Regions from separate parts of the Photobacterium piscicola genome, predicted to be linked through region 2. Evidence: riboswitches for the same ligand, from Rfam matches in the RefSeq annotation. Region 2 holds a riboswitch; the other holds the start of a gene.
The links. A riboswitch is a leader RNA that binds a small molecule or an ion and turns the genes downstream of it on or off. The one in region 2 is predicted to bind lysine.

Region 1 (6,161 bases), 1.0 Mb from region 2:
CCATGCGATGCGTGTAAAGGTAAACGCTATAATCGTGAAACGCTAGAAGTACGCTATAAAGGCAAAAGTATTGATGAAGTTTTACAGCTCACCGTTGAAGATGCACATCAGTTCTTTGAACCCGTTCCAGCAATTGCACGAAAATTGAAGACATTAATCGATGTCGGCTTATCGTATATTCGTCTCGGACAAGCAGCAACAACCTTATCAGGTGGTGAAGCACAGCGGGTTAAACTAGCTAAAGAGTTATCTAAACGTGATACAGGTAAAACCCTCTATATTTTAGATGAACCCACAACAGGCTTACACTTCCACGATATTCAGCAGTTGCTAACGGTACTCCATAAACTACGTGATCGTGGCAATACCATCGTTGTTATCGAACATAATCTCGATGTAATAAAAACCGCTGATTGGGTCATAGATCTCGGTCCAGAAGGCGGTAATGGCGGTGGTGAAATTATTGCAACAGGTACTCCCGAACAAGTTGCACTTGTTGCTGGATCCCATACTGCGAGGTTTCTTAAGCCTCTACTTAACATCTAATTATAAAGTGTAATTAAGCCCTATCAAACAGGTTGGCAATAGTCAGCCTGTTTGTTTTTTTACTCAGGACTCACCATGACAGTGTTACAACTTCAAGGTACGAAATTAGAACAGAAACGGATTTCTAAGCCTTTATCTTTAGTGCGATTATTCTTAGCCAGCGTTGGTATATTTTTTATCGTTGCAATGCACTACTTTCAGCACAACCCTGGCGGTTCAGGACTTGAGCTATCTTTTAATGCCAGTGCATGGATTCCATTTAGCTTTGCCATTAGTTGCGGTTTATTAGAAATTTGTCGTCAAAAAATTTGGCGTTACTCTCGTATGACGTTAATTTTATTTGGTAGCTGTCTACTTCTGTCACTTCCCGTTTTTTATGCTAATGCCGATGGCTTTGGCACTTCAAACCGCTTACTCACCCTCTGGGCTGGTTTTTTATTTTTCATTAGCTTACAACAGTTTGTTTTTACTCATAATCAACGCCAACGACTCTTGTGGTTTATCACGATTGCAGTATTGATCGAAGCGGCTTTTGGATGGTATCAATTTTTAGGATTATCTGCGCACAACCGTTTTGGTTATGACGTTATTGCTAACCGCCCTTACGGTATCTTCCAACAACCCAATGTGATGGCAAGCTTCTTAGCGACAGGGCTTGTTATTGCCGCTTATCTATTAGCACGCTTACCCCGCTATCGAGGTAAATGGGCCTGGCAACACCTTATCTTACTCGCTGTTCCTGTCGTAACGATTCCACTACTGGTGGTACTAAACTCACGTACAGGTTGGTTGGGTGCAAGCATTGGTTCATTATTAATGCTGCCTTATTTGTTTCGCTTTGCGGCAAAATATCAACAGCGTATGTGGGGCTTAATGTTATTATTAGGCATGGCATTAGCATGGCAATTTAGTTCAACTACCAACAGCTCTTTTTCACAGGATGTTCGTATCACATTAGATAGTCCACGAGAAATACATATACCACAAGCTTATGAAATGTTTACCACTAAGCCCCTAACAGGTTATGGCTATGGTAAATTTGAAGTCACCTACATCACCCAAACCGCATTATGGCATCAGCGAGATCCATCGCATCAAGCTGCGGGGATACCAAGCTTAGATCACCCGCATAATGAATTACTTTTTTGGGCTGTAGAAGGTGGAATTGTACCGTTGCTGGGGTTAATCATTGCAGCATTAGCGGTCATGATTAGCATCAAGAAAGCCCCAAATAGTACTCAGTTAGCGTTAGTTGGCTTATTTTTCCCAATCGTATTACATACGCAACTGGAATATCCGTTTTATCACTCACTTGCCCATTGGATCATGTTTATTATTTTGATCTTCTGGGTCGATAATCTCACCACCAAATACCATCGCTATCAAACTCAATATGTACTTGCACTTAAAGTCAGTGCCATCACAATACCGATAATGGTAACCAGTTTTATGATCACCACCTTATATTCAGGATGGTTACTGACTAAGTTTGAAACAACACGTCCAGTTGATATCAATTATTTAGTCAAAGTGAATAATCCATGGGCATGGCAAGATCGCTTTGAGTGGGATTTACACCACACCCAATTACAAGTTGGGATCGCCACCAATAAACCCCAATTGGTGACAGATTATATTATTTGGGCTAATCAAAAAGCCCTCACTTGGCCACGACCAGCGTTATATCAGAACTTAGTATTAGCATATAACGATCAAGGTAACACTGCTCAAGCTGAGCAAGTGGCGGCAGAAGCACAACAACTATTTCCAAGCCTCACACAACTTAGCGCCGCAACAACCACAACGTCACCAGCAAAGTAACCATGACGAACAACCATCAATGGCGAACGCTATCGCTATTGATGGTTCATCACTACTTTATTTCAATGTGCTTTCAAGGGCTTTAAGGCATAAAGCGACATTTTCACTGCGCGCAGCATAACCCATCAATCCAATCCGCCATGCTTTACCTGCAAGCGAGCCTAATCCTGCACCAATTTCTAGATTATAACGCTCTAATAAAGTCGATCTTACCGCGGCGTCATCGACGCCTTCTGGAATATAAACCGCATTAAGCTGAGGTAGCCTATACTCCTCTGCAACCACAAATTCAATCCCTAGCGCTTCAAGTCCAGCCTTTAATTCAAGATGCGTCCGTTGATGTCGTTGCCAAGCTTGCTCTAACCCTTCGTTATGTAACAACACTAAAGCTTCATGTAGAGCGTATAAACTATTAACAGGCGCAGTATGGTGATAACTACGTTTACCTTCACCACTCCAATACCCCAGCACTAAACTTTGATCTAAAAACCAACTTTGCACTGCTGTTTTACGTTGCTGAATTTTATTTATAGCTTGCTCGGAAAACGTCAGTGGCGATAATCCAGGTACACAAGATAAACACTTCTGACTACCAGAATAAACCGCATCAAGTTGCCACTCATCCACCAGCAACGGTACGCCACCTAAAGATGTTACGGCATCAACAATGGTTAAACAGCCATACTTTCGTGCAATTTCAGCCAAGGTTTTTGCATCAGATAATGCGCCAGTTGACGTTTCTGCATGTACAAAAGCAACAATTTTAATATCAGGATCGGTCTGTAATGCTTGTTCAACCAAAGCAGGAGATACAGGCTCGCCCCATGCATTATCAACCATAATGGCTATACCGCCACAGCGTTCAACGTTCTCTCGCATACGATCGCCAAATACACCATTACGGCAAACTAATACTTTATCTCCCGCCTCAACCAAATTAACAAAACAGGCTTCCATACCCGCACTACCTGGCGCTGACACCGCAATCGTAAACGTATTTTTCGTTTGAAATGCATATTGTAGTAGCTGCTTGAGCTCATCCATCATTTTAATAAATAGCGGATCAAGGTGACCAATTGTCGGTCGGCTTAGTGCTTGTAATACTTGTGGATAGATATCAGAGGGCCCCGGTCCCATAAGTGTTCTTTGAGGCGGTATAAAACTGGTGATAGGCATAGATTCAACTCCATTAAATCATGATTATTATCAATAGGGTGATGGAAAGATTAATCGTTATTACAGAGTATTAGAGCAATGCCAAAGCTGCAAGTAACGACCTGAGATCCTGTTAGTTATACCTACTTTTTGTTAACTATCGAGAAATTATCATTTAACAATTGACAACTAAGGGCGATTTCCTATTCAATAACAACAGTGATTATTCACGACAGAAGAGGTGCGTTACCTAGGTAGCAAAATTGAAGGGCCCAACCCTAAATCAATTTTGTGAGGGAGAGTAGCGCCGAGATATCACCTGTTTGGGGCAGATGATATCGGCTATGAGAGTTGAATCTCTCAGGCTGTCATCTAAGTCAGGTTGACTATGATGGGGAGCTTCTGGGTAGCCGCACCAGCGTTACTGCCTATTACCTCCTCGACAATGGACGTCGGGAATTCTTCCGAAGCAAAAAGTCTACTTTGCAGTATTTACGATATAAGGGAGAACACCGTAATGAGCATGCTTTCGACCACCACAACCAACCCAGTGATTGTGGCCAAATTTGGTGGCACCAGTGTCGCCAACTATGCCGCGATGTGTCGCAGTGCCAATATTGTTATTGCCAATCCACACACCAAAATAGTGTTAATAAGTGCTTGCTCAGGCGTGACCAATGTACTGGTCGCCTTAGCCAAAGGCATTAGTGATACCACTTTACGCCAACAACATTTACAGCAATTAACCGATACTCACCAACAAATACTGGATCAGCTTCAACATCCACATACGGTTAGTGGTGCTATTGATACTTTGTTTGATGATATTGCCTCCGCCTCAGCACAGGCTGCGATAGCATCATCACCACAACTTACCGATAAATTAGTCAGTCATGGCGAGCTATTATCAACTTACCTTTTTAGCCAAATTTTAGTTGAGATGAATGCTGCTGCGATACGATTTGATATTCGAGATGTAATGCGAACAGATAATCAATTTGGCAAAGCGATTCCACAGCCAGCACTTATTCGTCAATTAGCTCAACAACATTTAGTGCCACTTATCGATACTCAGATTGTGGTTTCACAAGGCTTTATTGGCCGTGATGAGCTTGGCAATACCACCACACTAGGGCGAGGTGGCAGTGATTATAGTGCAGCATTAATTGCAGAAGCCGTTGATGCGACCACGCTAGAGATCTGGACCGATGTTCCGGGAATGTACACTACCGATCCTCGCATTACAGCTGCAGCAAAACCGATCAAAGAAATCAGCTTTAGTGAAGCCTCTGAAATGGCCAATTTTGGTGCTAAGATCCTCCATCCATCAACACTGGTTCCAGCCATTCGCCACCAAATTCCAGTATTTATTGGTTCATCAACAGCGCCGCAACAAGGTGGAACATGGATCAGAAAAACCGTGAATCAAGCGCCACTCTTTAGAGCACTAGCATTGCGTGGAAATCAGACTATGGTGACACTCACCAGTCTTAATATGTTTCAAGCTTATGGCTTTTTAGCCGAAGTGTTTCGTATTTTGGCAGAACATAAAATCTCGGTCGATTTAATAACCACCTCAGAAGTCAGTGTCTCGTTAACGCTCGATCAAACCGATACTGGCGGTGGTGCCCCAACATTACCTTCCGCTGCCGTTGAACAATTAAATCAATTGTGCCGTGTTGATATTGAACAGGGATTATCGTTAGTGGCGTTGATTGGTAATCATATGAGTGACAGTAAAGGCTCAGCCAAGCATATCTTTGGCGCACTTGATGCGTATAATTTACGCCTTATTTGTTATGGTGCTAGCCCGCATAATCTGTGCTTTTTAGTCCATGAAGCCGATGCTAAATCAGTCATAACAACCCTGCACCAACAACTTTTAGAATAATCACTATCAGCATCAACGAGAAAAAAGATAAAAAAAAGGCGCAATGTTTGCGCCTTTTTTATTTTAACCTAATGATTATTTTACAAATTAGGCCCTAACCACTTTTCAGCTTCGATCAAATCCCAACCTTTGCGATCAGCATAACTTGCTAACTGATCATGCTGGATCTGTGCGACAGCAAAGTAGCGCGCATCTGGGTGTGAGAAATACCAACCAGATACTGCAGCCCCCGGCCACATGGCATAACTTTCGGTCAACACCATGCCAGTATTGGCTTCTGCATCCAATAACTGCCAAATCGCCCCTTTTTCGGTATGTTCAGGACAAGCGGCATACCCAGGAGCTGGACGAATACCTTGGTACTTTTCACGAATCAAATCGTCATTATTAAGATCTTCATCAGCGGCATAACCCCAGATTTGTTTACGTACCATTTGATGCATACACTCAGCAAACGCTTCTGCAAGTCGATCCGCCACCGCCTGAATCATGATCGCATTATAATCGTCACCTTGCGCTTTAAACTGATCAGCAATATCGTATTCACCAATCCCACCCGTCACTGCAAAAGCACCAATCCAATCGGCTTTGCCGCTTTCTTTTGGGGCAATATAATCAGATAAACAATAATTTGGCCCTTTGGGCTTCTTGGTTTGTTGGCGTAAACCATGCAATATCGTTAGTACTTCAGTACGAGTATCATCGGTATATACTTCAATATCATCACCAATATTATTGGCAGGAAATA
Region 2 (6,161 bases):
GCATTACAGCAAGGTAAAACTGTCTTTAATAAAAACTGTACCAGTTGTCACGGTAGTGATGCAAAAGGCAATCAATTACTAGGTGCACCCAATTTAACCGATAATATCTGGTTACATAATGGCAGTATTGAGGGCATTACGCATACCATAAACAATGGTCTTAATAATGTTATGCCAGCCTTTGCCCAGCAACTTTCTGATGCTGAAATTCAAGCATTAGGCGCCTATCTACGTCATCAAAATACTGTTCGTAAAACCGAAATTGCCCAATTAAACAAAGAGCAAATTACTCAAGGACAATATCTCGCTTACGCTGGAGACTGCGTTGCTTGTCATACTGGTGAAGGTGGCGAATTATTTGGTGGCGGATTAGGTTTTGTTACTCCATTTGGTACATTGTATTCCACTAATATTTCATCGCACCCTGAATTTGGAATTGGTGATTACACATATACTGAGTTTTATGATGCTCTGCATAAAGGTAAAGGCAAACACGGCTATCTTTATCCTGCAATGCCCTACTCTTCTTATCAATACATCACTGATGCTGATACCAAAGCATTGTGGGTATACATGCAATCACTCGATTATGTGAATACTCGTAATTTAGATAACCAAATGATGTTTCCAAGTAATATTCGCTTAGGCTTATTAGGTTGGAATATCGCATTTCTTGATACCGACCCATTACAATATCCAGCCAACAGCACTGAAACTTGGCGTCGAGGTAAATATTTAACCATGAGCTTAGGTCACTGTTCTGAGTGCCACACACCACGAAATATTGCTCAAGCGTTAATTGCCGATAAGCTCTTTCAAGGTAATTTAATTGATGGTTGGATGGCACCTGATATTACCGCAACCGAGCTTTATCAAGATCGCTGGGATGTAAATTCACTGACTGATTTTCTTAAAACAGGCCATTCCGAAAAAGGCACCGCATTTGGTGGTATGGCGGAAGTGGTAAAAAACAGTACCCGCTATTTAACCCGTGAAGATGTCAGTGCTATTGCGGAATACCTTATTACAGGCGACAAATATAACGTATTAGATAAATCGGTTGGTCAAATTACACCACCAGGCTTTGGTGATTTAACGCCAGCACAAATAAACATTCAGAATCCTAATTTAGCTGAAGGTTCTGCCGATCAACAAACTAAAGATCAACAATTATATGGGCTGTACATTCAAACCTGTGGTGCTTGTCATGGTCCAGATGGTAAAGGTCGCGAAGGTATTGCACCAGCACTGCTTAATAATGGCATCATCATGCATAAAGATCCGTATGACACTATTGCCGTTACTATTCGAGGCTTAATGCCAAACTTCTTAGAACAAGAAATAGATTTTATGCCAATGAGTAGTTTTAACACCGTTTTAAATGATGCTGATTTGGCTCAATTAATTACATTTGTACGTCAAAAATTAGGGGGAAGAAATATCCCTGTGACAGAAAAAGAGGTAACTAAAATTCGTCAAGATCTTATCAAAGCAGGATTTGCAGGCAATATTCATAATATGACCCAACCGATAAATGAGGCTCCTGAATAACGAAACAATATGCAACAATAACGAAATAAGCATGCGCTAACTGATTGAAACTATAATCAGTTAGCTGAGCTGCTGTATTTTAAACCTATTACACAATTTAGCATTATTTTTTATTGCTTGTGAGAAATATCTAGGTATAGTCAAGACTAATCCTTTGAGTAGAGGCGCGCTGCCTAAAAGTATTCGGTTGGAGGGAGATCCCCAATGAGAGCCGAAGAAAGGAGTCAGCGCCGAAGTAATTATTGAGTCATCAATAATCGCTGGTTCTGTATTTAATAAGTACAGAACTGCCATAGTTATGTTGTCTATGGAGCGCTACCCTAAGGGATAAGAAGTATTATTTCTAAAGAAATCTGTTTCTCTATCCTTTCGGTAGATCTCCACCTTATTATAGGTGTTTAAGAGATCCATGAATTTAGTTCAATATTCTGATTCATTATTATCAGTAGTTCCCGCACTACTGGCAGTTATTCTTGCAATTACTACCCGCCGCGTATTGTTATCTTTAGGCGTGGGCATTGTTGCAGGATCAATCCTTCTAAATAATTTCAACCCACTCGCAGCACTACAATATCTTTTACATCAAATTCTTGGCTTAGTTTGGGCTGATGGTGCGATCAATACCAGTAACGTTAACATGTTATTATTTATGTTATTACTCGGTGGTTTGATTAGCTTAATGACCGCAACAGGCGCAACCAAGGCATTTGCTGAATGGGGTGTTCGTCGCTGTAAAGATCGTCGCAGTGCCAATATCTTAACGGGTATGATGGTATTTGCCTTCTTTATTGATGACTTCTTCCACAGCTTATCTGTTGGACCTATTTGTCGCCCCGTAACTGACCGTTTTCAAATTTCACGTGCAAAATTAGCTTACCTGTTAGATTCAACCGCAGCACCGGTATGTGTTATTACCCCTATTTCATCGTGGGGCGCATATATCATTGCGATCCTTGGTGGTATTTTGGTGACCAACGATATTACTGAAACGAGTCCGATTTCATTATTCGTACAGATGATTCCAATGAATCTGTATGCTGTGTTTACCTTATTAATGGTGCTTGTGGTTATCACGTTCCAACTTGATATTGGTCCAATGCGTAAGCACGAAGAGCGCGCACGTGATGGCCAACTTTGGGATGAATCAAAAGGTCACCCAAAAGGGCTAGAAATCACCACAGAAGGTGAAGGTAATGGCACCATGATTGATATGGTCTTACCGATTCTTACTCTGACTGTTTCTAGCGTTGTGTTTATGATCATCAGTGGCGCAGAAGTTTTAGCCGCTAAAGGTCTGGCATTTAGCTTAATTGGCTCAATCGAGCATACAGATGTCGGTTCATCATTAGTGTATGCCGCATTATGTAGTCTTGTAGTATCCATTGTGTTGGCACTGCGCTTAAAGTTACCACTAAAAACATGGTTAACAGCTGCACCTCAAGGTGTTCAAGCGATGATGCCAGCAATTATCATTCTGTTATTTGCATGGACAATTGGTACTGTTGTCAGCGATATGGAAACTGGCCAATACTTAGCATCATTAACAAAATATGGCCTACCTGTTGAGTTACTGCCTGCATTAGTGTTCTTACTTTCATGTGGTATGTCTTTTGCGACCGGCACTAGTTGGGGTACATTTGGTATCATGCTGCCATTGGCAGGTGATATGGCGATTGCAAGTGATGTTAACTTATTAATGCCTATGCTATCAGCAGTATTAGCAGGTTCTGTCTTTGGTGATCACAGTTCACCGATTTCAAGCACCAGTATTTTGTCAGCAACAGGTGCAGGCAGTCATCACATGGATCACGTTATGACGCAGTTACCTTACGCATTAACTGTCGCTTTCGGTGCTTTCCTTGGCTACCTTGTAATGGGTATAACAGGCTCAACCATTATCGGTATTGCAGTAAGTTCAGTCTGGTTCATCGGTTGTTGTGTCTACCATGTGCGCCAAGATAAGAAACAACAACTCGTTGTAGCGACACAAACTCATTAACAACAACCGCTATTAACGATAATCCCCGTTCGTTTTCGTGCTTATTTGATTTATTCTATAGCACTAAACCGCGGGGATTTTTTTGATCAGGAGAGAAGTAATGGAATATTTACACACTATGGTACGTGTCAGTGATTTAGATGCCTCACTGGACTTTTACTGCAATAAATTAGGGTTAGTTGAAACAAATAGAAAAGAAAGTGAACGTGGGCGTTTTACATTAGTATTTTTAGCCGCACCCGCTCAAGTACAAACGGCGGCTCAAACACAATCGCCATTATTAGAATTAACCTACAATTGGGATGCTGAAGCCTATACTGGCGGCCGTAATTTTGGTCATCTTGCATTTCGTGTTGATGATATTTATCAATTATGCCAACACTTACAAGACAGCGGCGTGACGATTAATCGCCCACCCCGTGATGGTCATATGGCTTTTGTCCGTTCGCCTGATGGTATTTCAATTGAATTACTGCAAAAAGGTGAGCCGTTATCCCCTGCTGAACCGTGGGTTTCACAAGCTAACATTGGTGAATGGTAACCATTAATCAATGCTGCCACAGGCATATCCCGTATTCCTGTGGCGATCATTGATTAGCATAACTATTTATAAAACAACGATACCTAAATTACCTAATAGTTGCTCTTGTTGCCAATCACAAATTTGAGCCCCTTCCAAAGACACTCGGCGAACATCAACATTATCAAGATCAACATGGCATAGGTTAGCTTCATTAAATATCGCTTGTTGCCATTGCTCACTTGAAAATTCACCACGGCTTAAATCAGAACCTTTAAATGACACGCCGATTAAATTAGCGCCACGCCAACGGTTTTCAAATAGCTCACATTTTTCAAGCATCACACTTTCTAAGTTGGCATAGCTCAAATCACATCCAGAAATAAATGCCGAACAAAAAAAAGAATTATGCGTAATGTAATTAGCAAAAGACGCATAATGGAAATCAGCACCTTTAAGATTACATTGGTGCAATTCAATACCAAAGCATTGTGCGTTACGAAAATTTGCCATCGCTAAATTACAACCTTTAAAACTGGCATCTTTTAATTTCGTATAAGCAAAACTGCAACCGTCAGTCTCTCCTGCTTCAATAAAGCTACAATCAATAAAACAAGCATCGGTTAAATTTGCACGTGAAAAATCACAGCGAAAAAACTGACATTGTTCAAAGGTTGCTTCACTTAAATCTTGATGGGAAAAGACTTCGCCATCGAATTGTTTTTTTGCAACATGCATCAATTATTACTCTATTAATGTCTAAAAACAGCCCTATATTAATAACAAAAAACCATTAATTACCAGTAAAAACAGTGAACTAATAAATGTTTTTTTACATTAGCTTAAATAGCTAAATCTCGCGTTTTTAAGGGGTGCTAGTCATGTTATTTAAAATAAAATGCATGAACGTTTATTGTTTTTATTAACGCCTAACAAAGGCGCTATTAGCGGGTTATAAATAGACATAAAAAAACAGCCGCTGGTATTGATCAATAATCAATAGCAGCAGCTGTTTTTTCATTAGAGGTTGCGGTTAAATAATAACCACACGCTATAAATGATTAGGCACATCACAATTTGAAGCAGCGCCAACTTTCTTGTTTACTGATTCAACAGTGTAAGTGTTTTTTAAACTACGGAAAACTTTAGCGGTATAAACGTCATGATTTTCGATTGAAAATGTAACGTTGTAATTCATACCAGCAACAACTTGTTGAGTAACATGAATAACATTTTTTAACTGATGATCACCAGCAATGTCTTTTACTGCGGCTTGTGCTGCAGCCGTTACTTCAGGTGTGATTTCACCTTGTTGCCAGCCACCAGGAATTGCGTGAGTATAGTCACAGCCCGTTTGCATATTTGCCTCGTTAGTCGTTTTGACATCTTGTGCACTACACGCCACTAACGCTAATGAACCCAAAGCAACAACCAGAAGTTTCTTATTCATGACTTTTCCTATTTATAGTAGACATCTCTATAACAACATAAAAACAGTGTTCATTGCAAATAAAATTGAAAAAAAAGCTTAATTTGCAAATTTATACTACATATTTCCGATAAGATTGCTGATTAATATCTTCAATCTCCACACTAATGGCAATATTAGAATGAAACATAGATGCGACATTATGCAATATCAATTCAGATAACATATCTTTCTGCTGTTCAGAACGGCCGGGTAAAATACGTAACGTAATATGCACAAATGGCTTTACTGTTGTTCCCGTTCGATAAATTTCATAAGGAATAAGGCGGGTTTTTATATCCTCTTCTTCAAAAATACCTGAACTAAAAATAGAAAAATGCGTGGTGGTCATTAATTCAGTTAAATCAATGTCTGTTTCTAAATCCTTAGCATATTCCACGATACAATGTGGCATATTGTTACTCCCTCTTTAGTACAGCTAATATTTTGTAACACTAGCGCCGAATAAATATCATAACGGCTTAATATCGCCAATATTAGTTCACCAAATTAGATTTTAATCACTAATATATTAATTTGTGATCAATACCAAATTATCACCTTGTGAGATTACAAACGAAATCGAGAATAACAGCTAAAAATCATCTTTATTTCGACTGTAA

Region 1: linked by a shared signal. The riboswitch ahead of lysC (lysine-sensitive aspartokinase 3) and the one ahead of ACJZU6_RS08030 (Na+/H+ antiporter NhaC family protein) in region 2 are both predicted to bind lysine.

What each region holds. Positions count from the first base shown of each region.
Region 1 is NZ_CP175534.1:648,447-654,607, reverse strand. Features, by position in the region: gene uvrA (excinuclease ABC subunit UvrA) at 1-546, shown strand, start outside; gene ACJZU6_RS03185 (Wzy polymerase domain-containing protein) at 622-2,367, shown strand; gene ACJZU6_RS03180 (pyridoxal-phosphate-dependent aminotransferase family protein) at 2,425-3,543, opposite strand; lysine riboswitch at 3,751-3,932, shown strand; gene lysC (lysine-sensitive aspartokinase 3) at 4,046-5,413, shown strand; gene metH (methionine synthase) at 5,494-6,161, opposite strand, start outside.
Region 2 is NZ_CP175534.1:1,670,102-1,676,262, reverse strand. Features, by position in the region: gene ccoP (cytochrome-c oxidase, cbb3-type subunit III) at 1-1,551, shown strand, start outside; lysine riboswitch at 1,703-1,877, shown strand; gene ACJZU6_RS08030 (Na+/H+ antiporter NhaC family protein) at 1,961-3,550, shown strand; gene ACJZU6_RS08025 (VOC family protein) at 3,651-4,091, shown strand; gene ACJZU6_RS08020 (Qnr family pentapeptide repeat protein) at 4,158-4,808, opposite strand; gene ACJZU6_RS08015 (cystatin domain-containing protein) at 5,122-5,520, opposite strand; gene ACJZU6_RS08010 (5-carboxymethyl-2-hydroxymuconate Delta-isomerase) at 5,612-5,953, opposite strand.